Regions from separate parts of the Lelliottia amnigena genome, predicted to be linked through region 3. Evidence: predicted binding sites of a transcription regulator. Region 3 holds the regulator's gene; each other region holds the start of a gene.
What was found. The regulator Fur, encoded in region 3, represses iron uptake genes when iron is present. The targets are predictions, from matches to a motif close to ATAATAATGAGAACNACTATCAA.
Positions count from the first base shown of each region.

Region 1 (10,083 bases), 1.3 Mb from region 3:
TCCAGAATAAAATCGCCGAAGAAACGCTGATCCAGCGCCACCGGCGGCGACTGGCTGAAGAGCTTGCCAAGCGCCGGAAGGTCGGTTTCTCGGCCAATTACGCAGAGAATATCACCCTCACGCAGACGGGTGCTGCCGGTCGGGTGCAGCAGGGCATTATCACGAAACAGCGCGGCGATGCGCGTTTCGGTGGGCATATGCAGATCGCGAAGCGACGCGCCCACGCACCATTTATCAGCACTCAGCTGGTAAACAAACTGCTCCCATGGATTTTCCGGATGAATATCCAACCCGACGCGTGAAACCGGCAAACCGACAGGCGGAACCACTACTTTTGCTTTTTTCGCCGCCCATCCCAGAGAAGTCCCCTGGAACAGCAGCGACACCAGGACCACGAAGAATGCGACGTTGAAGAACAGCCGCGCGTTATCCAGACCGGCCATCATCGGGAATACGGCAAGGATGATCGGTACGGCGCCGCGCAAACCCACCCAACTGATGAAGATGCGTTCGCGCAGGTTAAACCCGCGGAACGGCAACAGTCCGGCAAAGACCGACAGCGGACGGGCAAAGAAAATCATCCACGCCGAAAGCAGCAGCGCCGGAATGGCAATTGGCAGCAGATCGGACGGCGTCACCAGCAGGCCCAGTACGAGGAACATACCGATTTGCGCCAGCCAGGCCAGACCGTCAAAGTTTTGCAGAATGGCGTGGCGGTTGCGAATCGGGCGGTTACCCAGCAGGAAGCCGCAGAGATAGACAGCCAGAATACCGCTGCCGTCCATGGCGGTCGTCAGGGCGAAAATGAGAATCCCGCCGCTCAGCGCGAGCAGAGGATACAGGCCAGCAGGCAGGGAAATACGGTTGATCATCTGCTGTAGCAGATAGCCGCCCGCTAAACCGATAATTATACCCAGCCCAAACTGCTGCAGAATATGCCAGGCGAACATCCAGCTCAGGCCGGTTTCATGCTGCTGAATCATCTCAATCAGCGTGATGGTGAGAAACACCGCCATCGGATCGTTGCTGCCCGATTCAATCTCCAGGGTCGAGCCAACACGTTCGTTCAGCCCTTTGCCGCCCAGCAGAGAAAACACCGCCGCCGCGTCGGTAGAGCCAACGATCGCGCCAATCAGCAGCCCTTGCATAATATCAAGATGGAATAGCCAGGCGGCCATCATGCCGGTCAGACCGGAGGTGATCAGCACGCCAACCGTCGCCAGCGAGAGCGCAGGGCCGAGTGCCACGCGAAAGGAGCTGGCCTGCGTGCGCATCCCGCCATCCAGCAATATCACCGCCAGCGCGAAGTTACTCACCATATAGGCGAAGGGATAGTTATCGAAGGGAATACCGCCAATACCATCGATACCGGCAAGCATGCCGATGGCGAGGAAGATAACAAGTATAGGTATGCCGAGACGCGACGAAAATGAACTTAATAAAATACTGCAGGTTACGAGGACTGAACCCAAAATGAAAAGACTGATTATCGCTGCGGCATCCAATGTTGTCTTACTCCCACCTCAATGTAGTGACTGATACATAAACCCTAACATAATAACGAACGAAACCACGTTTTATTGCCGCGGTAAAAAGGCTTTTTTATGCCTTTATAACGGGATGGCCGCTGATTGTTAATTCGCTGACAGCCCCGTCGTGCTTAAGGACAGCCTGTGCGCCGAGCGGCAAGGTCACCGTCTGCTGTTCGTGACCAAAAGCCAGCCCGCCGATCACCGGAATATTCACTCTCGAGCGCAGGTAATCCATCATACTTTCCAGCGTATACCCGGCATCGTAATCATTCGGTGTCGCACCGCTAAAACTGCCGAGGACGATGGCGCGCTGACGAGAGAGGATCCCCGCGTGCATGAGCTGCAGCAGCATGCGCTCGACGCGGAACGGGTGCTCGTTGATATCCTCCAGCACCAGAATGCCGTTATCAATATTAGGCAACCAGGGCGTGCCAATCAGCGAGACCAGCATGGCCAGGTTTCCGCCCCACAGCTGTCCCTCACACTCACACTGCGGGCCATTGCCTTGCCATGCAATCTGCAGAACGGGATTTTGCAGCGCGCGCCAGAAATGCGCCTGCGTAAAGGCGCCCAGCTCCGGCGCACCAAAATTCGCTGCCAGCATCGGGCCGCTAAAGGTGATGACGTTATGCCGCGCCAGCAAACCCAACTGGATGACGGTGAAATCGCTGTGCCCACAAATCAGCAGGGGATCGTGCTGTTGGCGAGTCGCCAGTCCGTCCCAGTCGATGGTTTCCAGTAATCGGCTGGCACCATACCCGCCACGCACCGCCAGCACGATGTTGTTCGCCCCTTCAAGTTTCACCAGGTCGTTGATATCCGCCAGCCTTTGCGCCTCAGTTCCGGCAAAACGCTGCTGGCGACGGGGGATAATTGTCTGATTTGTTACCGAATGGCCAGATTCCAGTAAGCGCTGAATACCGCGCTGTGCGGCGTCCTGGTTAATGCAATAACCGGAAGGGGCGATGAGATGAAACCGGGACATGGCAATTCCTTGCTGAATGAGAACCTAATTATCTATATCATGCCGCCTATAGGCCGCCTGCTTCAAGGGGGATAACGTAATCGCGATGACCGGATATAAGGACAGATGACGTGAAATTGAGATGGTTTGCTATTTTGATCGTATTGCTGGCGGGGTGTAGTACTAAAAAAGATTATCAAAATCCGCCATGGAATCCGGAAGTACCCGTGAAACGTGCGATGCAATGGATGCCTGTCACTGAAAAAGCCGGGAAGGCCTGGGGCGTGAGCCCGCGGCTGATCACGGCGATTATCGCGGTGGAGTCTGGAGGCAATCCTGAACTTGTAAGCAAATCGAATGCGGTCGGTTTAATGCAGCTTAAAGCCTCTACGGCAGGGCGCGAAGTGTACCGCTACATGGGCTGGAAAGGTCAGCCGTCGACCAGCGAGCTGAAAAATCCGGAACGGAATATCTCAATGGGTACGGCGTATTTGAGCATTCTGGAACATGGGGTTCTGAAGGGCATCGACGATCCGGAAGTGATGCAGTACGCGCTGGTGGTCTCTTACGTCAACGGCGCGGGCGCACTGCTGCGAACCTTCTCATCGGATCGCAAAGAAGCGATTGAAGAGATCAACGGCATGGATAAAAACGAATTTGTTGACCATGTTGCGAAGAACCATCCGGCACCACAGGCCCCACGCTATATCTGGAAAGTTCAGAAAGCTATGGACGCCATGTAATGCCGTTGCCGGGTAGCACGTTGCTGTCCGGCACGTATCAAATCACTTTATTCGCGCGTTCCCGCGCCTCTCGCTCCAGTGAGAAAATAATACGCTGGAGTTCACGCTCGGCGCCCGGGCCGACATTCAGAAACCGGAAGCTCAGACGTGGCGTAGTAATGGTTTCGTTTTTGCTGTCCACGACTTTGCGTTCGCTAATGGCAATTAACTGCGCGTCAAAGTAAAACCGTCCCCAGCCGCCCATATCCAGCTCAATCTGCGAAAAACGCATCCCTTCGACCAAACCTTCCGGCCTTGCAGTGTCCATTAATGCGCCCATGCCGCCTAACGAAAGGTCAAACAGGCGAAAGCGGATCTCTTTTTTATCCGGCATTTTGGCTTTACAAAAATAGGACGGATGCAGCGGGGCGTTGATACGAAAATACTCGCGGCGCTGAACAAACCACACGCTGTTGGGTAATGGCGCAAAAAAAGCAGGCAGACCTTGATAGTCGCCCTGAATCAATTGCGGCAGGACAAATTCGACTTTTGCGCCTTTCGTTTCCGCCATCACGGAGAGATTTTGCGCGCGCACCGCCGCCCGGTTTTCATATTCCTGACTACCGAGGTCGATGACCAGTCGCTCAGGGGTGGCTTCAAGAATCTTGCTAATAAACTGATTTGTAGACCAACTGATGCGCAAAGGGACTTCGCCCTTATGCAGGTCGCGTAATACCCCTAATACAGCCAGCGGATTTTGCTTCAGGAACTGCTCACTGTAATTACTCACGCCGAATGGCTCCTCGGTTGTCTGGCAAACTGTCGATGAAGTATCGGCAGTAAACGAAAGAACTTAATACAAACCGGTGAATTTTTTTTAAAAATGAGACGTAATTAAGTCGGTGACAAAGAATGGTTTTCGCGCGCTGTCCTATACTTAAGTCACTTGCGCGGAAGGTTTCAGCGCATGCATTTAATCTGCAAGAGGGCATCGTATGGGTATCATCGCGTGGATTGTGTTTGGTCTGATTGCCGGTATTATCGCAAAATTCATCATGCCTGGACGTGATGGCGGCGGCTTTATCCTGACCTGTTTACTGGGTGTGATTGGTGCGGTAGTGGGAGGCTGGCTGGCGACGATGTTTGGCGTCGGCGGCAGCGTGAGTGGCTTCAATTTGCACAGTTTCCTGGTGGCTGTCGTGGGTGCCATTGTCGTGCTGGCAATATTCCGGCTACTCAGGCGTGCGTAAACAAACATCAACGGCTCTCATGTGAGGGCCGTTTTTTTTGGTCTTGATATTGCTTTGTAAATCGAAATGAGAATAATTGTCGTTTCTAGCCATTTCTAATAATAAGACGACAATATGAAAACCTCACATTTTGCGATATGTGCGTTGGCAGGCGCGGTCACGCTGGCGTTGCACACGCCCGCGTTTGCTCAGGAAACCACCATCGTGGTCAGCGGGACGGATCAAGACAGCGCGCTGCCCGGATGGACCAACAGCGCCACAAAATCCGCCGTGGCTGAAAGTAAAACCCCGCAGGTGATAAACACGATATCGGCCACGGAGATCGAACAGCGCCACGCGAACTCGGTCAATGAAATTCTGCGCTACGCACCGGGCGTGTCCACCGAAGTGCGTGGCAATACCTCGTATATGAGCGAATACAAAATTCGCGGCTTCACCGTTGAGCAAGAGTATTACAACGGTCTTCAGCTGCCCTATAACGTCACCGGGAATACCAAAGCGCGAATCGATCCCCTGTTAATCGAGAGCGTGGATATTCTCAAAGGGCCCGCGTCTGTCTTGTACGGCGGCGGTTCCCCCGGCGGGCTGGTGAATATTCAGGGCAAAAAGCCGCAAAAAGAACAGCACACGGAAGTGGGCGTTAATACCGGCACACGCAATCTGAAAGAGGGCTATCTGGATTCCACTGGGCAAATCGCCGACAGCGACTGGAATTACCGTCTGCTGGGTAAAGCGACCGAAGGTGACGATCAGCCGCATACCACGCGCACGGAAAACTATCTGGTTGCGCCTTCTGTCACCTGGCAGCCTGATAGCAAAACGCGTCTCACCCTTGACGCGCTGGCGCAAAATACCCCGAGTCTTTCGCCATCTAACCCTTTGCCGCTGTCCTATTTGCGGTCGAAATATGCTGGCCGACGCGACTACGCGGGCGATGAGTGGAGCGGCTTCAAACAGCGTCAGTGGATGCTGGGTTACAGCTTTGAACATGAATTTGACAGCGGCTGGGGCTTCAACCAAAAAGCGCGCTATTTTGACGTCGACACCCATCAGCGCAGCGTCTATTCAACGGGTGCGGGCAGCGAGGTTTACCAGCTCAACCGTTTTGCGTACACCACAGATGAAGATCTGCACAGCTTTAACATTGATAACCAGGTGACCAAAACCCTGACTCTGGGTGGATGGAAACATCATCTGCTGGCGGGCTTTGATTATCAAAAACTGAATTCCCATTTCCATTATCGCTACGCATCGGCAACGCCTGGTATTAATATGCGTGACCCGGATTACACGCAAATCAGCGAAAGCGCATTGGGCCTGTATACCGCGCAGAAAAACCGCCTGAGCTATCAGCAAAACGGTTACTACCTGCAGGATCAGGTGGAGTTTGGCGGCCTCAATCTGCTCGGCAGCGTGCGTTACGACGATTACCGTTCGGTTACCACCAACTATCTGCAAAATGGCGACAAGGCGTGGGTATCGCAGGATCGCGTGACCAAACGACTGGGCGCGCTGTACGCCTTTGAAAACGGAATTTCACCGTTTATCAGTTACTCAGAGGGCTTTGCACCGGTTTCGCCGCAGGGCACGTTAATGGCGAAAGACGTCAAACCCACCACCAGCAAACAGATGGAAGGCGGGGTCAAATACCTGCTGGAAGAGTACGCCACCACGCTGACAGCGTCAGTGTTCAATATTCGCCAGAAAAATGTAGTCACTACTGATCCCGGTTTCCTGAACTATCGTCAGACGGGCGAAGTAGAGTCGAAAGGGGCAGAGTTGTCCGTCGTCAGCCGTCCAACCGATAATTTGACGTTGATCGGCAATTACGCGTATACCCACGCCATCAATACCGAAGATGATAAGTATCAGGGCAAACGACCGACGCAGGTGCCGGAGAATGCCTTTACGCTTTGGGGGGATTACACCTTCGACAGCACGCCGGTCAAAGGATTGAATCTCGGCGCCGGTGCGCGTTACACCGGGCCAATGGAGATTGCGCCGACTAACGACCAGGGCAAACTGGGCGGCACGACTCAGTACGATCTGGCGGCGTCTTATCGTATGGGTGAAATTATACCTTCTCTTGAAGGGCTGACCATTAAGGCCAGTGCGCAGAACATCACCAATAAAGAAACCTTTACCTGTTATGACGCCACAAACTGCTGGATTGGGCGCGACCGTACTTATCAGGTCGGGGCAAGCTACAGTTTCTGATTAAGTTCAGGGTAGGGCTAAAAAGTAAAACGGCAACTGAGGTTGCCGTTTTGTTTGCTATCCACTTATAGGATGTAAGCCATAAAATAACGTTCTGGCTACTGCGCCACACTCTTCTGCGTTGACGATTGCGGAGCAACATCCTCGTTCGCCGCTGGCTGTGAGGCAGGTACGCTGTCGCACGGTTTCTCTTTCGGACACACGAGATCCAGCATTTTTAACGTCACGCCATTGGTCCAGCCGAATCCATCCTGCAATGGATACTCGCCTCCGCCGCCGCCCGTTCCGGTGGTAGAAACGTCATATTTCTCGACCAGTTTTTGCTCGCGATCGTAGGTGTGCTGAACGTTAGTCAGGAAGCGCCAGGTGACATCCATCGCCACTTTTTCATGACCGTAGTTTTGCAGCCCTTCAGCGGCAACCCATTGTAAAGGTGCCCAGCCGTTTGGCGCGTCCCACTGCTGGCCGCTATTGACGGTGGTGGTCGAAATTCCCCCCGGTTTAAGCAGACGCGAGGCCGTCGCGCTGGCGACTTTCGCGGCGCGATCGTTTGACGCCGCGTTCACATACAGCGGGAACAGTGCGGCGGCGGTCAGCTGATTACGCACCTTTTTGCTCTTCAGATCGTAATCGGCGTACCAGCCCTCTTTGTCATTCCACAGATGGTTTTCCATGGCTTTTTGACGAGACGTCGCCAGGTTTTCATACTTGCTGGCCGCGGCAGCATCGCCCGATTCCTGGCTCGCTTTTGCCAGCAGTTTTTCCATCTTGAACATCAGGGCGTTCAGGTCGACGGGCACAATACTGGTGGTACGGATCGTCCCGAGCTTTTGCGGATCGTCCATCCAGCGGGAGCTAAAGTCCCAGCCAGACGCCGCCGCAGATCGCAGATCGCGATAGATCTCCGTCGCCGGACGGTTCGGGTTATTTTTAGCGGTGGTCACGTCATCAAGCCAGGATTCAGGGCGGGGCGTATCGCGGTCATCCCAATAGCGGTTCAGAATCGAACCATCATCCAGTTTTACCACACGTTTATTCGCCTGCCCCGGCTGTAAGCTCTCTGCGCCTTCCATCCAATAGGCGTACTCTTTTTCCATCTGCGGACGATAGGTTTTCAGCGCCTCTTTATCATGCGTCGCCAGCAGCTCAACCATCAGGGAGAAGAACGGCGGTTGGGAGCGGCTCAGATAATAGCTGCGGTTACCGTTGGGGATATGGCCCCAGGCGTCGAGTTCGTAGGCAAAGTTCGCCACCATATCGCTGATTTTGTCCCAGTGGCCGCTCTCGGCCAGGCCCAGCATAGTGAAGTAGCTGTCCCAGTAATAGACTTCACGGAAACGCCCGCCCGGCACGACATAGGGTTTAGGCAACGGAAGCAGTGAATCCCATTTGCTGGCCTTATCGGTGGTGCGCGTCAGCACCGGCCATAAACCGTCAATATGTTCGCGTAAGTTCTGCCCGGCGGGAGGAACATATTTTTCCCCTTCGCCCGGCAGGGTGAAGTTCATCTCGACAAAGTGTCGCAGGTCAAAGCTGGACTGTTTATGCTGCATGCGGTAATCCGCCAGGATCATCAGGGGATCGCTTTTGGGTACCGCGTCGGCAAAGGTTTTTTGATCAGGGAATAATTTTGCGGTCTGCACGTCAACAAACAGGGGACCGAGCAGAATATCCGGCGACTGCTTTTGCGTGGATTGTGCCTCTTCGGCATGGCCGAACGCAGCCACACCGAGCAGTGCGCCTCCCAATGCGACGCGCAGCGCCAGCGTTAAAGCCGCAGGACGGCGCAGATCAATTATCGTCATCGATTCTTCTCCTTTTTATTTGCGAGCAGCGTGAACGCTGTCGTCAATCACCTGAAAACCTTAGACGAATATCGCCGGCTTCGCGTGTTGAACATCCCACTTTAGGCAGAACCAGACGATTTACTGTTTAGATCTCCTCTGCAATCGGGGTGGTTTCCCGCAAGGCACCGGGCGCCTGACCGACAATGCGTTTAAACGCCCGGCTGAACGCCGCGAGCGAGCCATAGCCCAGACGCAGCGCAACGGTTTCAATGGGCTGATGCTCATGACGAATGTACTGAATCGCCAACCGCATCCGCAGCTCGCTTAAGTATTTTGCCGGTGTCGTACCGGTGGCCGACAAAAAGCGCTCGGCAAAAACGGATCGCGACGTGCCGGCTTCTTTCGCCAGCTCCGCCACGCTCCAGTTGACACCAGGCTGCTGGTGCATGGCATAAATCGCGCGGCTGAGGCGCGGATCGCGCAAAACCTGTACCCAGCCGGTGGCTTTGCCGCAACCCGCTTCCACCCAGCCACGCACGATGAGTGCGGCGACCACATCAGCCAGACGCGCCAGAATTCCGGCAAACCCCACCTGGCGCGTCATGGATTCGCGTTCCATTGCCGCCAGCAACGGATGGATCTCGGGCCACGTCGACATCAGGCGACTCACCATCATCACTTCTGGCATCGCTTTGATCAGCGGCTGCATCCCGCCCAGCTCAAAGTCCATACACCCGCTGAATATCACCGTCTTATCACTCTGAGGGCACGGCTCGCAGGTGATGGCACAGACAGAGTTGCAAATCGATTCACTGGGATAGGCGGAAACCGGGATCACAGTGGCGTTTTCATCAGAAAGCAGGGCGTGCGCGTTACCGTTCGGGATAAACAGCGCATCGCCACTGTTCAGAGTAAAGCGCGCGCCGCTCTCCATGCGCAGCAGCGCTGAACCCTGACTCACGAAATGAAACTGCGCTTTGCCGGCGACATAGGCAAACGACACGCCAAAGGGCGAGGTGGTTTCGATGCGACGATATTTCACACCTGAAAGCCGCATTCCGCGCAAAAGCTCGCTGATCATATCGGGTGGCTGAACGGTCATGGAGACAACTCCGGACGAATAATCAATAAGTGGAGATTATATGTCATAGATCGTCCGTGGGGAACGCCCTATGATTCGTGACAGTTGTCACATTATTTTAACGGGAGAGCAACCGATGAGTTCATGTATCGCGGCGAGTGAGGCAATCGTGCCCGCAAAACCCGCCTGGCGAGCCGTCTATTCACTGGGACTGGGGGTGTTTGGCCTGATTACGGCCGAGTTTTTACCCGCCAGTTTATTAACACCGATGGCGGCAAGTCTGGGGGTGACCGAAGGCATGGCCGGGCAGGCGGTCACGGCAACGGCGCTGGTTGCGCTGGTCACCGGTTTGCTGATAACGCCAGCGACGAAAAATATCGACCGTCGCTGGGTACTGATGTTTTTCTCGGTGCTGCAAATTATCTCCAGTCTGCTGGTGGCATTTGCGCCGACCCTAAACGTGTTGCTGTTTGGTCGTTTACTGCTGGGGATTGCCATTGGCGGTTTCTGGGCGATGTCGACGGCGACGG
Region 1 covers NZ_CP077236.1:4,325,447-4,335,529, reverse strand. The annotation lists gene I6L74_RS20490 (potassium/proton antiporter) at 1-1,505, opposite strand, end outside; gene ldcA (muramoyltetrapeptide carboxypeptidase) at 1,603-2,517, opposite strand; gene emtA (membrane-bound lytic murein transglycosylase EmtA) at 2,628-3,239, shown strand; gene ycgR (flagellar brake protein YcgR) at 3,277-4,008, opposite strand; gene I6L74_RS20470 (GlsB/YeaQ/YmgE family stress response membrane protein) at 4,214-4,468, shown strand; gene I6L74_RS20465 (TonB-dependent siderophore receptor) at 4,583-6,685, shown strand; gene I6L74_RS20460 (alpha,alpha-trehalase) at 6,784-8,490, opposite strand; gene I6L74_RS20455 (AraC family transcriptional regulator) at 8,618-9,574, opposite strand; gene I6L74_RS20450 (MFS transporter) at 9,690-10,083, shown strand, end outside.
Region 1: the regulator Fur is predicted to act here: its motif matches at 4,529-4,551, upstream of I6L74_RS20465 (TonB-dependent siderophore receptor).

Region 2 (10,083 bases), 1.3 Mb from region 3:
GGTTCACGTCAAAGCGTTTGCCCAGTGCAATCAGTTCTTCCTGAGTAATGGTCTGTTTCATTCCGCCCATGGAATAGACTTTGACCAACACTTCGGCGGATTTCTCGGCGGTATCGATCAGGCCAAAGGCTTCATCCAGCGTCGGACCGCTGCCGAACACACCGTGGAACGGCCACAGAACCAGAGAATGTTTTTGCATCTCTTGCGCCGTCGCCTGGCCGATCTCGTCGGTACCCGGCACCATCCACGGCAAAATGCCCACGCCGTCCGGGAACACCACCAGACATTCGGTGCTGCCTTCCCACAGTTTGCGGGTGATGAACGCACTGTCGTTTTCCAGCACGTAAGTCAGTGCGATCAGGTTGGTGGCATGACAGTGCATGATCACGCGGTCTTTCCCATCGGTCGCTTTAATACGTTCGCAGTGGGAGAGGAAATGCGCCGGCAGCTCGGACGTCGGTACCGCGTCGTTCGTCAGCCCCCAAAGAATGTGATACCCCGCGCCGTCGCTGTCCACTTTTACCACGCCTAAATTCGCGGTCGGATCGAGCTGCACGTTGCGGAAGAACTTACCGGAGCCCGTGACGATAAACGCCGTATTGGCGAGCAGCGGCATCGGCTGACTCAGCGCGATATAGCGCGGCTTGTGGTGAAAATCCGCCTCGAACGGCGCGATATCTGCATCGTCAAGACGCAGCGTCAGGTTGCCGCCGTTGCGCTCGTCCCAGCCTTTCAGCCAGGCGTCGGTGGTGGCTTTAATCATGCCCTGGACGAACCAGGCGTTGGTGATGGTCTGCATAGTTTCTCTTTCCTTCAACGAGCCGGGTGGCGCTGCGCTTGCCCGGCCTACAAAATCTGGTATTCGGTGAGGCCTGATGCCCTCACCCTAGCCCTCTCCCACAGGGAGAGGGGACTGTTCGGTGCTGTTTCTCCTCTCACACAGGGAGAGGGGACTGTTTTCGGTGCGGTTTTCTCCCTTTCCACACAGGGAGAGGACTGTTTCGGAGCTGTTTCTCCCCTCCCACACAGGGAGAGGACTGTTCTTTTCTCCCTCTCCCTCAGGGAGAGGGCAGGGGTGAGGGTTGTGTTACCCGCGTTGACTCAACACCTCTTTCTCATAGGCCCGCACGTTGTCCAGCCACTGGCTGCCGACGGGCGCGTCGTTGCGCTGGCAGTACATTTCCCAGATGGCCTGCCACGGCAGGGATTTTTGCTCCTCCAGCAGCGCCAGACGCGCGGTGTAGTCGCCGTTTTCTTCCAGCTGTTTCAGCGCAGAGGTTGGCTCCAGCAGCGCGCGCAGCAGGGCTTTTTTCATATTGCGCGTACCAATCACCCATGCGGCGATGCGGTTGATAGAGGCGTCAAAGAAGTCGAGGCCAATGTGCACGCGGTCGAACAGATCGTGGCGGATGATTTCGCTGGCGATGGCCTGGGTTTCGTCATCCAGCAGCACCACGTGGTCGCTGTCCCAACGCACCGGACGGCTGACGTGCAGCAGCAGGCGCGGTACGTACAGCATGGCGGCGGAGATTTTGTCGGAGATCACTTCCGTTGGATGGAAATGGCCAGCATCCAGGCACAGCGCGGTTTGGCGGCTGGTGGCGTAACCCATGTAGAACTCGTTCGAGCCGACGGTGTAGCTTTCCGCGCCGATACCGAACAGCTTGCTTTCCACGGCATCGATGTGATGCGCCGGATTTATCTTTTCGCTGATGATCTCATCGAGCGCCGCCAGCAGGCGCTGGCGTGGGGCCAGGCGGTCGACGGTGATGTCTTTCATGCCGTCCGGGATCCAGATGTTCATCACTGACGGCGTACCAAGCTGTTCGCCAAAATAAGCGGACACGCGGCGGCTGGCCTTCACGTGGTCGATCCAGAACTGGCGAATTTCATCATCTGCGTGAGACAGGGTAAAACCGTCGGCGCTCAGCGGATGTGAGAAGCAGGACGGGTTGAAATCCAGCCCGAGTTTGTTGGCTTTTGCCCACTCAACCCAGTTCTTAAAGTGTTCCGGTTTGATTTCGTTACGCGCGACTGGCTCTGGAGCTTCGTGATAAATCGCATGCAGATTCAGGCGTTTTGGGCCCGGGATTAAGCTCAACGCCAGCTCCAGATCGGCGCGCAGCTCGGTCGCGTTACGCGCTTTGCCTGGATAATTACCGGTGGCCTGAATACCGCCCGTCAGCGCGGCGCCGGTATTTTCAAAGCCTGCGACGTCATCGCCTTGCCAGCAGTGCATGGAAACCGGCAGACGATCGAGCTGGCGCAGCGCCTCGTCGACATTCACGCCGACGTCGGCGAAACGCTGTTTAGCCAGTTCCCAGGCTTGTTCAAGTTGAGTGGTCATGCGCAAAGCTCCTTAGTCAGTCGTTTTTGCTGAAACTGCGCTCGGTAGCGGGCAATTTCATGGCAGGAATTAGGGGTAAACGTGGTGAGGGCATAGTTGCCCGTGACCACGGTGCGGAAATCGTCCACGTTGGTGAGTTCGTCCAGCGTCATCAACTGGATGCCGATATTGCCGAGCGTGGAGGCCTCTACAGGACCCGCCACGACGGAGATCCCGCAGGCGTCGGCACACAGCTGATTCAGCAGATTGTTCTGGCAGCCGCCGCCCACGATATGCAGCTGGCTGAAGGGTTTGCCGCGCAGTGCTGCCAGCTCTTGCAGCACGTCGGCGTACAGCAGCGCGAGGCTGTCGAAAATACAGCGCGCCAGCTCGGCTGGGGTGTCAGGAACAGGCTGGTGTGTTTCGCGACAGGCGGCCTGAATCTCGGCGCTCATATTGGCCGGATTGATAAAGCGATCGTCGTTCGGGTTGATCACGAAACGGCACGCTGTCAACGCTTCGGTATCGGCAATCAGCGCCGACAGGTCGGAGACGTTTTGCTCTTTCAGCACGCGCTGGAGTAGCCACAGCCCCATGATATTTTTCAGCACCCGATAGCGGCCTTCCGCGCCGCCTTCGTTGGTGATATTGGCTGCCAGCGCCGCATCGCTGGTGTACGGCGTTTTGCTCTCAAAACCCATCAGCGACCAGGTGCCGGACGAGAGATACGCCGCGTCTTTGCTGGCGAGCGGAGAGGCGATTACAGCGCTGGCGGTGTCGTGGCTTGCCACCGCGACGACGGGAATTTGATTGCCCAGCGGGCAAATCCAGTGACCGATCACATTGCCGGGATGCGTCGGCGTACCAAACCAGGCGGCGGAGACGCCGGTCCAGTTGAGCAGGCGTTCATCCCAGTTATCGGAGTTTATGTTGACCAACTGCGTGGTGGTGGCGTTGGTATATTCCCAGTTCAGATTGCCGGTGAGGCGATAGCTAAAATAGTCGGGGATCAGCAGCGCGTGGGCGACGTTTTTAATCAGCGCCGGCTGCTGTTCCGCCAGCGCACGCAGCTGATATAGCGTATTGAACGGTAAAAACTGAATGCCGCTGCGCCCGTAGATGTCCGCTTTGCCAAGCTGTTCAATGGCGCGGGCCATCACGCCGTCGGTACGGCTGTCGCGATACGACACCGGCAAACCGATGCGCGCGCCGTCGCGGTCGAGCAGGACATAATCCACGCCCCAGGTATCAATCCCAATACTGTCAATCAGAATGCCTTCTTCGCAGACCTTGTTCAGGCCAGTGCGGATTTCAGCTTCCAGGCTGTCAATATCCCAGGTGTCCACGCCGTCCTGCTTTTGCAGGCAGTTAACAAAACGGTGGATCTCGCGAAGAGTCAGCGTGCGCTGTTCAGGGGCGTAGCAGGCCAGCATTACGCGGCCGCTGGAGGCGCCTAAATCGACAGCGACACAATGGCGAAGAGTCATGTTCCGGTCCTTCTTTAAGTCATTACCGGAGAGTGTAAGAAAGGAAGGAAAAACAGACCTTCTCGCCACTGACAGGCAAAATCCGCGGCTGGCAAGAAATCAAAGATGAACGTGAGGGAGTTCACAGTTTCCAGTTATGGCGCGGATGTCAGGCCATGTGACGGTTGCCGCATTTCCCGATCTTTCCCGCTGTTTCTTAAAAATCCGACAGGCTTTGCGTGCTTTGCTGTCGAAAATTGAAGGTGAGAATCGCGCCCCTTAATTACTATTTTGAGAACATTTCTCATTGGTGGTGGCCGTTATGACCGTACTGCACAGCGTGGATTTTTTCCCTTCCGGACATTCGCCCGTTGCGATTGAGCCGCGCCTGCCGCAGGCGGCCTTTCCGGAGCATCACCATGATTTTCATGAAATTGTGATTGTTGAGCATGGAACGGGCATTCACGTTTTTAACGGCCAGCCGTACACCATCAGCGGGGGTACGGTCTGCTTTGTACGCGATCACGACCGCCACATGTATGAACATACCGACAACCTGTGCCTGACGAATGTGCTCTATCGTTCCCCGGACGCGTTCCAGTTTTTATCGGGGCTAAACCAGCTGTTGCCGCAGGAAAAAGACGGGCACTATCCGTCGCACTGGCGAGTGAATCAGTCCACGCTGCAGCAGGTGCGCCAGTTGGTCACCCAGATGGAGCAGACCGAGGAAAATACGGAATCACATGCGCTCGCCAGCCGTGAGCTGTTGTTCATGCAACTGCTGGTGCTTCTGCGTCGGAGCAGTCTGGTGGAAGGGCTGGAGAATAACGACGCGCGGCTCAATCAACTGATGGCCTGGCTGGAAGATCACTTTGCCGAAGAGGTGAGTTGGGAGACGGTGGCGGATGTATTTTCGCTTTCTCTGCGCACTTTGCATCGCCAGCTCAAACAGCACACCGGTTTGACGCCGCAGCGCTATTTGAATCGCCTGCGATTGATTAAAGCCCGCCATCTTTTGCGTCATACGGACGAGAGCGTGACGGATATCGCTTATCGCTGCGGCTTTGGCGACAGTAACCACTTTTCGACGCTTTTTCGCCGGGAGTTTAGCTGGTCACCGCGCGAAATCCGTCAGGGACGGGATGCGTCACTTCAGTAACGCGAGGGCAATCACCGTTTTTTTCTCGCGAAACGGCTAATAATGTTCGGTTATTAGCCGCTGGGGTGTGTTGTGGGCGTTCCGTTAATCCTTCGCAAATCTGATTTTTTTGCCAACACCGGACAGGCCGTCGCGGTGGCTGACCGCTATCCGCAAAATGTCTTTGCTGAGCACACGCACGAGTTTTGCGAGTTAGTGCTGGTGTGGCGCGGCAACGGCCTTCACGTCCTCAACGATCGTCCCTATCGTATTACGCGCGGTGACCTGTTTTATATCCGCGCGGAAGACAAACACTCCTACGCCTCGGTTAACGATCTGGTTTTGCAAAACGTCATTTATTGCCCGGACAGGCTCAAGCTGAACGTTGACTGGGCCAGCAATATTCCTGGCTTTAACGATACACCAGGCGCGCCGCACTGGCGTTTGAGCAGCAACGGTATGGCGCAGGTCAGGCCCGTTATCGCGCAGCTTGAACAGGAGAGTTTGAAGGCTGACCCGAGTGCGAACGAAATGGCTGAACTGCTGTTTGCCCAACTGGTGATGACGCTCAAACGCTTTCGTTATGCGATCGATAACCCTTCGGCGAACGAGCAAGAGGCGCTGCTGGATAAGTTGATTACTGCGCTGGCTGGCAGCCTGAATCGCAGCTTTGTGCTGGAGACGTTTTGCGAACAGGAACAGTGCAGTGAACGCGCCTTGCGTCAGCAGTTTCGCACCCAGACGGGCATGACCGTGAATCACTATTTGCGCCAGCTACGCATTTGCCACGCGCAATATCTGCTGCAACACACGGAGCTGATGGTGAGTGAGGTGGCGATGCGCTGCGGCTTTGAGGACAGTAACTATTTTTCGGTGGTGTTTAACCGCGAAGTAGGGATGACGCCGGTTCAGTGGCGTCATCGCAGTCGAAAAGCGGCGTAATTAACTCGCCATGCCCAGGCCGACAATGTTGGCGGCAATAATGATCACCACACAACCCAGACTCAGCACGCCCACCGGACGACGCCCGGCGTTGTTCCACTCTTTCAGCACCAGACCTACCAACCCGCCGCACAGCACGTAGAAGCTCATGTGCAGCATCCAGCTCATATAGTCATACTGCGCCGGAATGCTGGCGTGTCCCCAGGCGTAGAAGAAGAACTGCAGATACCACATCAGGCCGCCAAGCGCGGAGAGCAGCACGTTGGTGATGATTAACGATTTTGCCCGCGAGAAGTCGGCTTTTACCGACAGATTCTTCACTTTTGCCAGACGAACAAAACAGAAGCCCAGGTTGACCAGCGCCCCGCCGCCCATAATCACCACATAGCTTGGCAGTGCGACGTACAGCGGATCGACGCCGAGCGCGGCAGCGGCTTCGTGCATCGGTTTTGCCGCGTTCATCGCAAAGGACATGCCCGCCGAGAAAATGCCGCACATCACCGCCAGCACCAGCCCTTTCTTCAGATTGAAATCCTCGGCGGTGATGCCCATTTTGCGCTCTTTCAACTGGCCCGCGCGGGTGACAATCCCCACGCCAATCACCGCCACCAGCACGCCGAGCAGCGTCATTCGTCCGCCACGGGTGTTGATCAGCACGTCAAAATTACCGTTCAGAATCGGCGTCATCAGAGTGCCGACAATCAGGGTGATCCCGATGGCAATCCCAATCCCCATCGACATGCCCAGATAGCGCATCGTCAGGCCGTAGTTGATATTACCGATGCCCCACATCGCGCCAAACAGAAAAACGGGCAGCAGCGTGGAGGCGCTAAAGGAAGAGAAATATCCCCAGAAATCAGGGAGGAGCAGAGCGCTGACCGTCCAGGGCAAGATAAGCCACGAGACAGTACCGCCAACAGACCACATGGTTTCCCATGACCAATGTTTGACCTTTTTAAACGGGGCATAGAAACAGGCTGCACTGGCTGCGCCTATCAAATGCCAGAAAATACCCATCGTAATCGCATGATTCATTTTTACATCCTCATCGTTTTTATATGTCGTTGGCTTCCCTCCGACCCGATGAGTGTAAAAATTACGCGGTGAGCGAACCTTCAGAAGGTTGCCGCACTTTTCTTCCAAATGGCAATCAACGCGTTAACCGCGTGAGCAGACTCACAATTTCACGATTGACACAAAAATGAATAACCTTATAAAAAGTACGGCATTGATAATCATTTTCAATATCATTTAATTAACTATAATGAACCAACTGCTTACGCGGCATTAACAGCTGTGCCGCCCGACAATAATGGAGAGGATTATGAGTTATACACTGCCATCCCTGCCGTATGCCTATGACGCACTGGAACCGCATTTCGACAAGCAGACGATGGAAATCCATCACACTAAACACCACCAGGCTTATGTAAACAACGCGAACGCTGCGCTGGAAAGCCTGCCAGAATTCGCTGAATTGTCTGTTGAAGAGCTGATCACCAAACTGGATCAACTGCCAGCAGACAAGAAAACCGTTCTGCGTAACAACGCGGGCGGCCACGCTAACCACAGCCTGTTCTGGAAAGGCCTGAAAACCGGCACCACCCTGCAGGGCGACCTGAAAGCGGCTATCGAGCGCGATTTCGGTTCTGTGGATGCTTTCAAAGCGGAATTCGAAAAAGCCGCTGCAACCCGTTTCGGTTCTGGCTGGGCGTGGCTGGTGCTGAAAGGCGACAAACTGGCTGTGGTTTCTACCGCTAACCAGGATTCCCCGCTGATGGGTGAAGCAGTTTCTGGCGTGTCTGGTTTCCCAATTGTGGGCCTGGACGTGTGGGAACACGCGTACTACCTGAAATTCCAGAACCGTCGTCCAGACTACATCAAAGCATTCTGGGACGTGGTGAACTGGGACGAAGCAGCAGCGCGTTTCGCCGCTAAAAAATAATATTTTCGCTTGAGCAACCATTGCTCTCAGAAATATAAGCCTGACTATGTGTCAGGCTTTTTTATATATTGCACATTATCTGCGCTAATATTTCTCCGAAACTTCTCACTCTGACGCTCAAGTTTTTCATCATGCTTATTTTAAATTTTTTCTATGAAAAGAGGTAATTAATATTCTGTGAGTAAACGCACCTCCTTGAAATGGAAATGAATAATAATTTGATCCACTATCGCCATTAATTTACTTAAAAATATTTCAGGTGAAATTATGCGCGATAATAGAAGAGCAGCGGCATGCTTGCAGATACTCCTTTATCTCCATTTGATTTTTTTTCATACATTTCTCTTTTCGTTCTCCGCCTCTGCCGAAGAAACGCCTGCCGTCATTACGGTAAATAAAGAAGCGAAAAAAACGATAAATACAGATCAGCAATCCGGAGATGAACAGGAAAAAGAGATCGCTGCTGGCATCTCTTCTGCGGGTGCAATGTTAAGTCAGGATGATCGTATGGATGCGGTTATTAACGGTATGGTCAACCAAAGTACCGGGAAAGTGACGGAAGAACTCCAGCAGTGGCTTCAGCAATTTGGTACGGCACGGATTAATATCGGCGTCGACCGACAGCTTGATCTCTCCAGCGGCGACTTGGATTTTTTACTTCCTGTCTATAACCAGGACCAGCACCTCTTCTTTACGCAAACAGGCGTTCGACGTAATGACGATCGTAATATCATGAATCTTGGCGTCGGTTATCGTTATTTTGCTAAAAACTGGATGTGGGGGGTGAATACCTTTTACGATCAGCAGCTCTCGCAGAATACCCATCAGCGCGTTGGCATAGGTGGTGAACTTGGCTGGGACTACGTAAAACTGAGCGCAAATAGTTATCTGCGGATCTCCGACTGGAAAAATTCTGCCGCCTACATGGATGAAGAAGAACGCGTGGCAAATGGTTACGACGCGCGCGTTGAGGGCTATTTACCCGCCTGGCCGCAGTTGGGTATGCAGCTTATTTGGGAACAGTATTATGGTAAACATGTGGGTTTATTTGGCAATGATAAAGATCAGCGACAACACAACCCTTACGCCGTTACGGCGGGCCTGAATTATACCCCATTCCCGTTGATTTCATTTGGTGTCAATCAGAAAGCAGGCAAAGGGGACAAGCATGATACTCGCGCCGACCTTAATGTAAATTGGGTGATGGGAATGCCGTTTGTCGATCAAATTGATATGGATAGCGTTAAGGAACACCGTACTCTACGCGGAGGGCGCCTGGATCTTGTTAATCGCAATAATAATATTGTTTTGGAATACCGTAAAAAAGAGACCATTTCCCTCTCACTACCAAATAATATTGAAGGTGAAGAGTCAGAGACGCTACCGATAGCGGTGAAAGTATCGACTAAACACCCCTTAAGCCAAATTATTTGGCACGATGCGGGTCTTATCAGCCATGGCGGTAAAATTATTAATACGGATGGTGCCTGGTCAATAGTACTTCCTTATTATGAGCAAGATGGAGCGGAAAATAATATTTATGTTATCTCGGCTACGGCTTATGACGTAAAAGGAAATCAGTCAGACACTGCTTATATCTCGGTAGCGGTTAAAGGTTATAATATACTGACCGCAACGACACTTACCACCACAACCAGTTCCAGTTTATTGGCTGACGGCGTGAGTTCTACTCCGGTCACGCTGACGATAATGTCCGGTTCCGGCAAGCCGATTAGTGGCGTGGAAAGTCAATTGAGCACGCAATTGATCCATCCAGTGAATGCAAAAATAACGACGCTTAAACGTGCCGTTTCTGCCTCAGCCGACGGCGAAAATATCACCCCCTTCAAAGAACAAAGCCCGGGCATTTATACCTGCGCATACACGAGCGGTAAAACGGCTGGCACGGTCATTATCCAGCCGAAATACAACAATACTCTGCTCAGCAAAGCGACGGTTAAGCTTGTGGCGGTGAATTCACTCGCTAAATTTACGCAACTGGACGCAGTAAAAACCACCGCGCTGGCAAACGGGCAGGACGTGATTACTCTGCAAGCCCATATCGTGAATGCCCAAAATGAACCCGCTGAGGGAGTCGCTATTCAATGGCAGTCCAGTAACGCCAACGCGCTGTTATCGGCAACACACAACGTCAGCGATGCGCAGGGAAATGCCAGCGTTTCACTGACCAGCGATCAGGTGCTGAATACTCTCGTGAGCGCAGAGCTTGAAAACGGTGAGAGTGTGAAAAGCCCTGACCTGCAAT
Region 2 covers NZ_CP077236.1:1,726,403-1,736,485, reverse strand. The annotation lists gene rhaD (rhamnulose-1-phosphate aldolase) at 1-799, opposite strand, end outside; gene I6L74_RS08115 (L-rhamnose isomerase) at 1,088-2,347, opposite strand; gene rhaB (rhamnulokinase) at 2,344-3,813, opposite strand; gene rhaS (HTH-type transcriptional activator RhaS) at 4,115-4,951, shown strand; gene rhaR (HTH-type transcriptional activator RhaR) at 5,024-5,872, shown strand; gene rhaT (L-rhamnose/proton symporter RhaT) at 5,873-6,907, opposite strand; gene sodA (superoxide dismutase [Mn]) at 7,197-7,817, shown strand; gene I6L74_RS08085 (Ig-like domain-containing protein) at 8,085-10,083, shown strand, end outside.
Region 2: the regulator Fur is predicted to act here: its motif matches at 7,101-7,123, upstream of sodA (superoxide dismutase [Mn]).

Region 3 (10,083 bases):
GACACCAACCCAGTAAAAGAAGACATCGAATACGTTGAGTCCATTAAAAACGATGTGCAGTGGCTAGGATTCAACTGGTCAGGCGACATTTGCTACTCTTCAGACTATTTTGATCAGCTCTTTGCCTATGCGGTTGAGCTGATCAATAAAGGCCTGGCCTACGTTGACGAACTGTCTGCTGACGAAATCCGTGAATATCGCGGCTCGCTGACTGCGCCGGGCAAAAACAGCCCATACCGCGATCGCAGCGTCGAAGAAAACCTCGCACTGTTCGAAAAAATGCGTGCCGGTGGTTTCGAAGAAGGTAAAGCGTGTCTGCGTGCCAAAATCGACATGGCATCGCCTTTCATCGTGATGCGCGATCCGGTTCTGTACCGTATCAAATTTGCCGAACACCACCAGACCGGCAACAAGTGGTGCATCTACCCGATGTACGACTTCACCCATTGCATCAGCGATGCGCTGGAAGGCATCACGCACTCTCTGTGTACGCTGGAATTCCAGGACAACCGTCGTCTGTACGACTGGGTGCTGGATAACATCACCATTCCTGTGCATCCGCGCCAGTACGAGTTCTCTCGTCTGAATCTGGAATACACCGTGATGTCTAAGCGTAAGCTGAATCTGCTGGTGACAGACAAGCACGTTGAAGGTTGGGATGACCCGCGTATGCCGACCATTTCCGGTCTGCGTCGTCGTGGTTACAGCGCCTCCTCTATCCGCGAATTCATCAAGCGTATCGGCGTGACCAAGCAAGACAACACCATCGAGATGGCGTCGCTGGAATCCTGTATTCGCGAAGATTTGAACGAAAATGCGCCGCGCGCAATGGCCGTTATCGATCCGGTTAAACTGGTTATCGAAAACTATCCGCAGGGCGAAAGCGAGCTGGTGACGATGCCTAACCATCCGAGCAAACCGGAAATGGGTAGCCGCGAAGTGCCATTCAGCGCAGAACTCTGGATCGACCGCGCCGATTTCCGCGAAGAAGCCAACAAACAGTACAAACGTCTGGTGATGGGCAAAGAAGTGCGCCTGCGCAATGCCTACGTGATCAAAGCTGAACGCGTAGAAAAGGACGCAGAAGGCAATATCACGACGATTTTCTGCAGCTATGACGCCGAAACCCTCAGCAAAGATCCGGCGGATGGCCGTAAAGTGAAAGGCGTTATTCACTGGGTCAGCGCTGCGCACGCGCTGCCGGTTGAAATTCGTCTTTACGATCGTCTGTTCAGCGTGCCGAATCCGGGCGCTGCGGAAGATTTCCTGGCGACGATCAATCCGGAATCACTGCTGATCAAACAGGGCTACGCTGAGCCGTCACTGAAAAATGCTGAAGCCGGCAAGGCTTACCAGTTTGAGCGTGAAGGCTACTTCTGTCTCGACAGCCGTTATGCAACCGCTACCAAACTGGTCTTTAACCGTACCGTAGGTCTGCGTGACACCTGGGCGAAAGCTGGCGAGTAATCCAGGTCAATGAGAGACAAACGCCGCACATTGCGGCGTTTTTTTTGCTTGTCGATCAGGCTGTTAGTATTTCATCGAAAAAAAGATGCCTAAAAATAAGGTCAATGAGCTGCTACTTATTTTATTAAATAAAATTTGATGCGCATGAGAAGAGTAAAATAAAACGATGTAATCGCTATCAATAATTATTAGTGATTGAATTTAGTTGATTTTTTAATGATAAAACCCTTCCTGATGTATATGTTACAAATCACTACCAATTATGTGCACTTCGTCATAATCCTGCATTTTGCCCACTGAAAAGCATTGATAATTCGCGTCGCGAAAAATAGTCTACAGACGGTAGTTAATTCGAGGGTATTTATAACTACCCCTGACCGTTTGGTCTTTTTAGATTTTTCGCCGTTTAAGGCGCTTTAATTCGTCAAAGAGGAACAACTATGCGTACGTTCAGTGGCAAACGTAGTGCGCTGGCGCTGGCTATTGCCGGTGTGACAGCAATGTCTGGCTTTATCGCTTCTCCGCAGGCTCAGGCAGCAGGCTTTATCGATGATTCCACGCTCACGGGCGGTATTTACTATTGGCAACGTGAACGTGACCGTAAAGACGTCACCGAAGACAAATACAAAACCAACCTGTCCCATTCTACCTGGAACGCCAATCTTGATTTCCAGTCAGGTTACGCTGCGGACATGTTCGGGCTGGATATTGCGGCGTTCACTGCCATTGAAATGGCCGAAAATGGCGACAGCGCCCACCCGAACGAAATCGCGTTCTCCTCCAGTAACAAAGCCTACAAAGAAGACTGGTCGGGTGATAAAAGCGGAATCAGCCTCTACAAAGCGGCCGCTAAATTCAAATACGGTCCGGTTTGGGCACGCGGTGGCTATATTCAGCCAACCGGTCAGACGCTGTTAGCCCCACACTGGAGCTTTATGCCAGGGACGTATCAGGGCGCTGAAGCCGGGGCAAACTTTGACTATGGCGATGCGGGCGCGTTGAGTTTCTCCTATATGTGGACCAACGAATATAAAGCGCCATGGCACCTTGAGATGGACAAGTTCTATCAGAATGACAAGAAAACCAAAGTCGAGTATCTCCACTCGTTAGGGGCGAAATATGACTTTAAAAACGATTTAGTGCTGGAAGCGGCGTTTGGTCAGGCAGAAGGATACGTGGATCAGTACTTCGCCAAAGCCAGCTATAAATTCGATATCGTTGGCGGCCCGCTGTCGACCAGTTATCAGTTCTACGGTACGCGTGACAAAGTCAGCGATGGCGGTGTGAACGATCTGTATGACGGCACGGCATGGCTTCAGGCGCTGACCTTTGGCTACAAAATCGGGCAGGTTGATTTACGCCTGGAAGGGACATACGTGAAGGCCGAAGGTCAGCAGGGCTACTTCCTGCAGCGTATGACGCCGACCTACGCATCTTCAAATGGTCGCCTGGATATCTGGTGGGATAACCGTTCGGATTTCAACGCCGATGGCGAGAAAGCCGTATTCTTCGGTGCCATGTATGACCTGAAAAACTGGAATCTGCCGGGCTGGGCAGTTGGTGCATCTTACGCGTATGCATGGGACGCAAAACCTGCTGATATGGCGACGCCGGACGCTTACTACGATCCGAACTATCGCCTGAAAGAGTCCTCATACAGCCTCGATGCCATCTACACGCTTCAGGACGGTCGCGCGAAGGGCACGATGTTTAAACTGCACTTCACTCAATACGACAACCATTCCGACATTCCAAGCTACTCGGGCGGTTACGGCAACATCTTCCAGGACGAGCGTGACGTGAAATTCATGGTCATCGCACCCTTCACCATTTTCTGATGAACGCGCCGGCGGGATGATTCCCCCCATCCCGCCGGAATGGAGACTGATATGCTGAAAAAATGTGTTATCGTCGCGATGCTTGCATCGGGACTGGTCGCTTGCGCACAACCGCAGGCACCAAAAGAAGACTCTCGACTGAAAGAGGCCTACAGCGCCTGTATTAACACCGCCGAAGGATCGCCAGAAAAAATTGAAGCCTGCCAGAGCGTGCTGAATGTGCTGAAAAAAGAGAAAGCGCACGAGCAGTTTGCGACGCAGGAAAATGTGCGGGTGCTGGATTACCAGGCCTGTATCCAGGCGCGTCAAACCGGCAACGATCAGGAAGTGGCAAAGCGTTGTGACAAGATCTGGCAGGAGATTCGCAGCAATAACAGCAAGTAATCCTCTTTTGCCACGCCCGGCTGTGCGCCATCCTGATGTGAGTTGGATGGCGCACAACCGGGTTTTTTATTTATAGCAGGCAAAAAAAAGCCAACCGTCAGGTTGGCTCAGTGTATGAAAAACGATTATTTCGTGTCGTGCGCGTGATCGTTTTCGCGGCAATCGCCTTCAGCACAGTGACCGTAGAGGTACAGGCTGTGGTTGGTCAGACGGATACCATGACGAGTGGCAATCTCACGCTGACGAGATTCGATAGATTCATCGCTAAATTCAATCACCTTGCCGCAATCCAGGCAGATGAGGTGATCGTGGTGATGCTGTTGTGTCAGTTCGAAAACGGATTTACCGCCTTCAAAATTATGACGGGTGACAATCCCGGCGTCATCAAATTGGTTCAGAACGCGATAAACGGTCGCCAGGCCAATCTCTTCGCCCATGTCGATCAGACGTTTATACAAGTCTTCCGCACTGACATGGTGATTGTCCGGCCCTTGCAGTACTTCCAGAATTTTTAAACGAGGAAGCGTAACTTTCAGGCCAGCCTTCTTTAATGCGGTATTGTTGTCAGTCATGCGGAATCTGTCCTGTTGCTAAACGATTCACTTCTAAAGAAGAAGTGACAGAAAATGCACTTGGGATAATGCGTTTCATTATAGAACTGCCATGCCTAAATGAAAACTGCAAGTCTCAAGCAAAGTATGCTTATAAAAACGTGGTATCGCCAACAAAGTTGAGCGAAGGCATCCACTTTAACCTGGGATATTGTACAGGTATGAAAGCAAAAGTTAAAAATTTGTAGCAATTATTTTAATTGGAATTACCTATCAATGCGGCGCAACAGTTTTGCAGCGCCGCACGATCAATCAGGCATTCAGGATATCGTCGAGGTGAAGTTCTTCGCGGATCTGCTTAACCCATTTGTCTACGCGTTCTGCGGTGAGCTCTGGTTGACGGTCTTCGTCAATCGCCAGGCCCACAAAATGATCGTCATCCGCAAGGCCTTTAGACGCTTCAAAGTGATAACCCGCCGTTGGCCAATGACCGACAATCGCCGCGCCGCGCGGTTCGATGATGTCGCGAATGGTGCCCAGCGCATCACAGAAATACTCTGCGTAATCTTCCTGGTCACCGCAACCGAACAGCGCGACCAGCTTACCGTTAAAGTCGACTTCTTCCAGCGTTGGGAAGAAATCGTCCCAGTCACACTGTGCTTCGCCGTAGTACCAGGTTGGAATGCCCAGCAGCAGAATATCGTAACCTTCGAGATCTTCTTTGCTGCTCTTCGCAATGTCATGGACGTCGGCAACGTCTTTACCTAGCTGTTTTTGAATGTTTTTTGCGATGTTTTCGGTATTACCGGTATCGCTGCCGAAGAAAATGCCGATGATTGCCATGAGTAAAATAACCTCTTGAAACTTAATGGTATGGTGGCACAAATTGTCCACGGATGAGGGCAATCATAGCAGAACAGAGAAGTCAGCGGAAACAGCTATCACGCGGGACTGCACTCTGTGCTACATGAAAGTGGGGTAAGGGCGATTTTTCAGACTTTTACTGTGAATGGCGCAATGCCTGCAGTTGCAGCATAAGCATCTCTTCGATCAGCTCGCTGCGGCTGATTTCACGGGCCTCAGCCAGTTCGCTTAGGGCGTCGACTGCGTCCGCATTGAGTTTTAACTCGACGCGTTTAAGCCCACGACTTTTGTCGCGTTTAAGCTGGTTTCGCTTATTGATGCGCAACTGTTCATCGCGCGAAAGCGGATTGGTTTTAGGTCGTCCCGGTCGACGTTCAGTCGCGAACAGATCTAATGTCGTACGGTCCGTTTGTTCTTTGGCCATGATTCAGAGACTTCGGGGAAAACGAGCGGCCCTGCTATTGCCGGGGCGATGAGCGCGACATCATACATTACTGATATCAGCACGCCAACGACTGGAGGCCAACAGGCGTCCAGTCGCTGACATTTTAATCAAATCGCGTTCTCAGAGAGATAACGGCGGATGGCGCGCAGCACCGCGTCCGGTTTTTCGGCGTGAACCCAGTGGCCTGCACCGGCAATCACATGCGCACGCGCCTGCGGGAATTGCGCCAGCAGCGTATCGCGATAGGCTTCTGTGACATACGGTGAATTGCCGCCGCGAATAAAGAGCGTAGGGGCCTGCCAGGCTGGAATTGGCTGCCAGCCAACAATGTTATCGTATTGATCCCACAGAACCGGGACGTTAAACCGCCACGCGCCCTCGACGAACGACTTCAGCAGAAACTGCACCACGCCTTCTTCATCTAAATGCTCGCGCATAATCGCCGCAGCCTGCTGACGGGTTGCAACGCCCGCCTCAGTGACGGCGTTGATCGCCGCAAAAATTTCGTCGTGTCGACGCACATCGTAATCCACAGGTGCTACATCAATCACCACCAGCTGGTTGATGCGCTCTGGCGCAATCGCCGTCAGGGCCATCACCGCTTTACCGCCCATTGAATGGCCAATCAGCGTCGCTTTTTCGATGTTATTCGCATCGAGCGTATCCAGTAGATCATGAGCCATCGCCGCATACGTCATCTCTGGATCGCGCGGTGAAACCCCATGGTTGCGCATATCGACCTGCAGAATATTGTGATCGGTAACCAGATCGCGCGCGAGCACGCCCAAATTATCGAGGCTGCCAAAAAGCCCGTGAACCAGTACGATGGGAGAATTATTGTTCGGCGATTGTGCAGATTGCGCTCGGCTATTCAATTTCATGGCAAAGTTCTTTTTTTACGTATGTCAGGTTAGGGTATTATGTTGACCATTCTGCCGCCCGGCTGCAAGGATCCAGTTTATTCTGACTTTTGCCGCCACCCTGGCTTGACCCTATCCGCGGTTGGGATTAGCCCCTATAATCCCAACGACTTGTATTCAGATAAGATATTGCACTGGATTAAGATGAAAACAATCGAAGTTGATGATGAGCTCTATGCGTATATTGCCAGCCACACGCGACATATTGGCGAGAGTGCGTCCGACATTTTACGTCGCATGCTGAAATTTTCTGCCGCTTCACAGCCTGCAACTCCGGTTTCGAAAGAGGTTCGCGCGTCAAACGTCGTGGCGGAAGCTAAAACCGTAGCGCCGGTTAAAGACAAAGTGCGCGCGGTGCGTGAACTGCTGCTCTCCGACGAATACGCAGAGCAAAAGAAAGCGGTTAACCGTTTTCTGCTGGTGCTGACTACACTTTATTCACTGGATAACAAAGCGTTTGCTGAGGCGACCGAGTCGCTTCACGGCCGTACGCGCGTGTACTTCGCGGCGGATGAGCAGACGCTGATTCAAAACGGTAACCAAACCAAACCAAAACAGGTTCCGGGTACCCCTTATTGGGTCATCACCAATACCAATACCGGACGCAAATGCAGCATGGTCGAACACATCATGCAGTCAATGCAATTCCCGGCGGAATTGATTGAAAAGGTTTGCGGTACAATTTAACCCTTGCATAAGAAGGACCAGGCAATGGCAAATCACGAACGCGCGGGTCAGCCTGCGCAACAAAGCGATTTGATTAACGTCGCTCAGCTTACCGCTCAGTACTATGTATTGAAGCCGGAAGTGGGCAACGCAGAACACGCAGTGAAGTTTGGTACGTCTGGCCACCGCGGCGGCGCGGCGCGCCACAGCTTTAACGAACCGCATATTCTGGCCATTGCTCAGGCCATCGCTGAAGAACGCGCTAAAAATGGTATTACCGGTCCGTGCTTCGTCGGTAAAGATACTCATGCGCTGTCCGAACCGGCCTTCATCTCCGTACTGGAAGTGCTGGCAGCGAATGGTGTGGATGTCATCATCCAGGAAGACAACGGCTATACGCCAACGCCTGCGGTCTCGAACGCTATTCTGGTGCACAACAAAAAAGGCGGCGCGCAGGCGGACGGTATCGTTATCACGCCATCGCACAACCCACCGGATGATGGCGGTATCAAATACAACCCACCTAACGGCGGCCCGGCTGATACCAACGTCACGAAAGTGGTGGAAGACCGTGCGAACGCGCTGCTGGCGGATGGTCTGAAAGGTGTTAAACGTATTTCTCTGGATGCCGCGATGGCTTCTGGTCACGTGAAAGAGATCGATCTGGTTCAGCCGTTTATCGAAGGGCTGGCGGATATCGTGGATATCGCAGCGATTCAGAAAGCCGGTTTAAAACTGGGCGTGGATCCCCTTGGCGGCTCCGGTATTGAATACTGGAAACGCATCGCGGAGTTCTACAAGCTGGATCTGACCATTGTGAACGATCAGGTCGATCAGACGTTCCGCTTTATGCATCTGGATAAAGACGGCGCAATCCGTATGGACTGCTCGTCAGAGTGCGCGATGGCCGGCCTGCTGGCGCTGCGCGACAAATTCGATCTGGCGTTTGCCAACGACCCGGATTATGACCGTCACGGTATCGTCACCCCTGCGGGCCTGATGAATCCAAACCACTATCTGGCGGTGGCGATTAACTATCTGTTCCAGCATCGCCCTCAGTGGGGCAAAGAGGTAGCGGTAGGTAAAACGCTGGTGTCATCTGCGATGATTGACCGCGTGGTGAACGATCTGGGCCGACGGCTTGTGGAAGTGCCGGTAGGTTTCAAATGGTTCGTTGACGGTCTGCATGACGGCAGCTTCGGTTTTGGCGGCGAAGAGAGTGCGGGCGCTTCCTTCCTGCGTTTCGACGGCACACCGTGGTCGACCGATAAAGACGGGATCATCATGTGCCTGCTGGCGGCGGAAATCACGGCCGTCACCGGTAAAAATCCGCAGGAACATTACAATGAGCTGGCTGCGCGATTTGGTGCGCCGAGCTACAACCGTATTCAGGCGAGTGCAACCTCGGCTCAGAAAGCCGCGTTGTCTAAGCTCTCTCCAGAGATGGTGAGCGCGAGCACGCTGGCGGGTGACCCGATCACTGCACGTTTGACGGCGGCGCCGGGTAACGGTGCGTCCATCGGCGGTCTGAAAGTGATGACTGAAAACGGCTGGTTCGCAGCGCGTCCGTCCGGTACGGAAGATGCATACAAAATCTATTGCGAAAGCTTCCTCGGCGACGAACACCGTCAGCTGATTGAGAAAGAAGCGGTAGAGATTGTCAGCGAAGTGCTGAAAAACGCGTAAATGTGTTTGAGCGGGTGGGACTGAAGCTCTCACCTCAACCTTCTTTCACGGAAGAGGGAAAACAACGGCAACCGCAGGGTTGCCGTTTTACGTTTACCTCAGCTGTGCTTATTTTTCAGTTCAAAACGCGGTGACACCAGACCGTACAGCGTCCAGCCCATAAACGTCACCATCGCGCCATACAGCATCGCTTCCTGGCCGGAAGAGTAGAGCGCATAGAAGCTGTAAATCGCCCCGACCAGCGCCACAAAATTGGCCACTTTCGCTTTGCCTGGTTCAACATTTGCCATTTTCTGAATGATCACCAGCGCTGCCATCGACAAGATATACGGAATGATATTCGTCACGACGGCCAGATTAACCAGAACGTTGAATTGAGTGCTCAGGGACGGACTAATGGTCATCAGCGACAAACCGCTCTGGAAAATGACAATCGCCAGCATCCCCTGAATCGGCGCTTCTGACTTGCTCACACGCGAGAAGATTTTTGGGAAATAGCCGGAATCCGCAGAAGATTTAAACACCTGCGCAATCGTGAACTGCCAGCCGAGCAGTGAACCGCAGCAGGACATCACCATCAGCCCCATGATCACTTTCCCGACTTCCGGCGTAAACATCTGCGCAAAAGCCAGACCAAACGGCGCGGTAGAGTTTGCCAGATCCATATTCGGCACAATCCCGGCGATCACGTTGGTCGAAACGATGTAAATCACTGCAGCACCCAGCGTGCCGCCCAGCACCGCTATCGGCACGTTGCGCTCTGGGTTTTCCACTACTTCGGCGTTGGCACACGCTGACTCCAGTCCAAGAAATGCCCACAGCGTCATCGCAATCGACGACCCAACCGCGGTAAAGAACGGTACGTGATGCGGGTTCCAGGAGTTGGCGTACAGCGTCGGGCTAAACCAGAACCAGCCGATAATGCACAGTCCGACGACCGGGATGATCACTCCCCAGACCGTCACGCTGCTGATTTGCCCGGTAATGCGCGCGCCGCCAAAGTTGGCGATAGTACAAATCCACAGCACGCCAATGGTCGCGAGGCCGATCTGCACTGGGGTGAGTGCTGCGCCAAACAGCTCCGTCCCGTAGCCAACCGCCGAGATCGCGATCGCCACATTGGCGATCAGCAGCGACACGCCGTAGGTGTAGTTCGCCATAAAGTTGCCCGACTTACCGAAGGCGTATTCGGCGTAACCGCCCATCCCGCCGGACTTACGGCTAAACATTCCGCATTTAGCAAATGCCCACGCCAGCGCCAT
Region 3 covers NZ_CP077236.1:3,055,577-3,065,659, forward strand. The annotation lists gene glnS (glutamine--tRNA ligase) at 1-1,467, shown strand, start outside; gene chiP (chitoporin ChiP) at 1,908-3,305, shown strand; gene chiQ (ChiQ/YbfN family lipoprotein) at 3,360-3,689, shown strand; gene fur (ferric iron uptake transcriptional regulator) at 3,815-4,261, opposite strand; gene fldA (flavodoxin FldA) at 4,553-5,083, opposite strand; gene ybfE (LexA regulated protein) at 5,241-5,528, opposite strand; gene ybfF (esterase) at 5,657-6,430, opposite strand; gene seqA (replication initiation negative regulator SeqA) at 6,614-7,156, shown strand; gene pgm (phosphoglucomutase (alpha-D-glucose-1,6-bisphosphate-dependent)) at 7,181-8,821, shown strand; gene potE (putrescine-ornithine antiporter) at 8,920-10,083, opposite strand, start outside.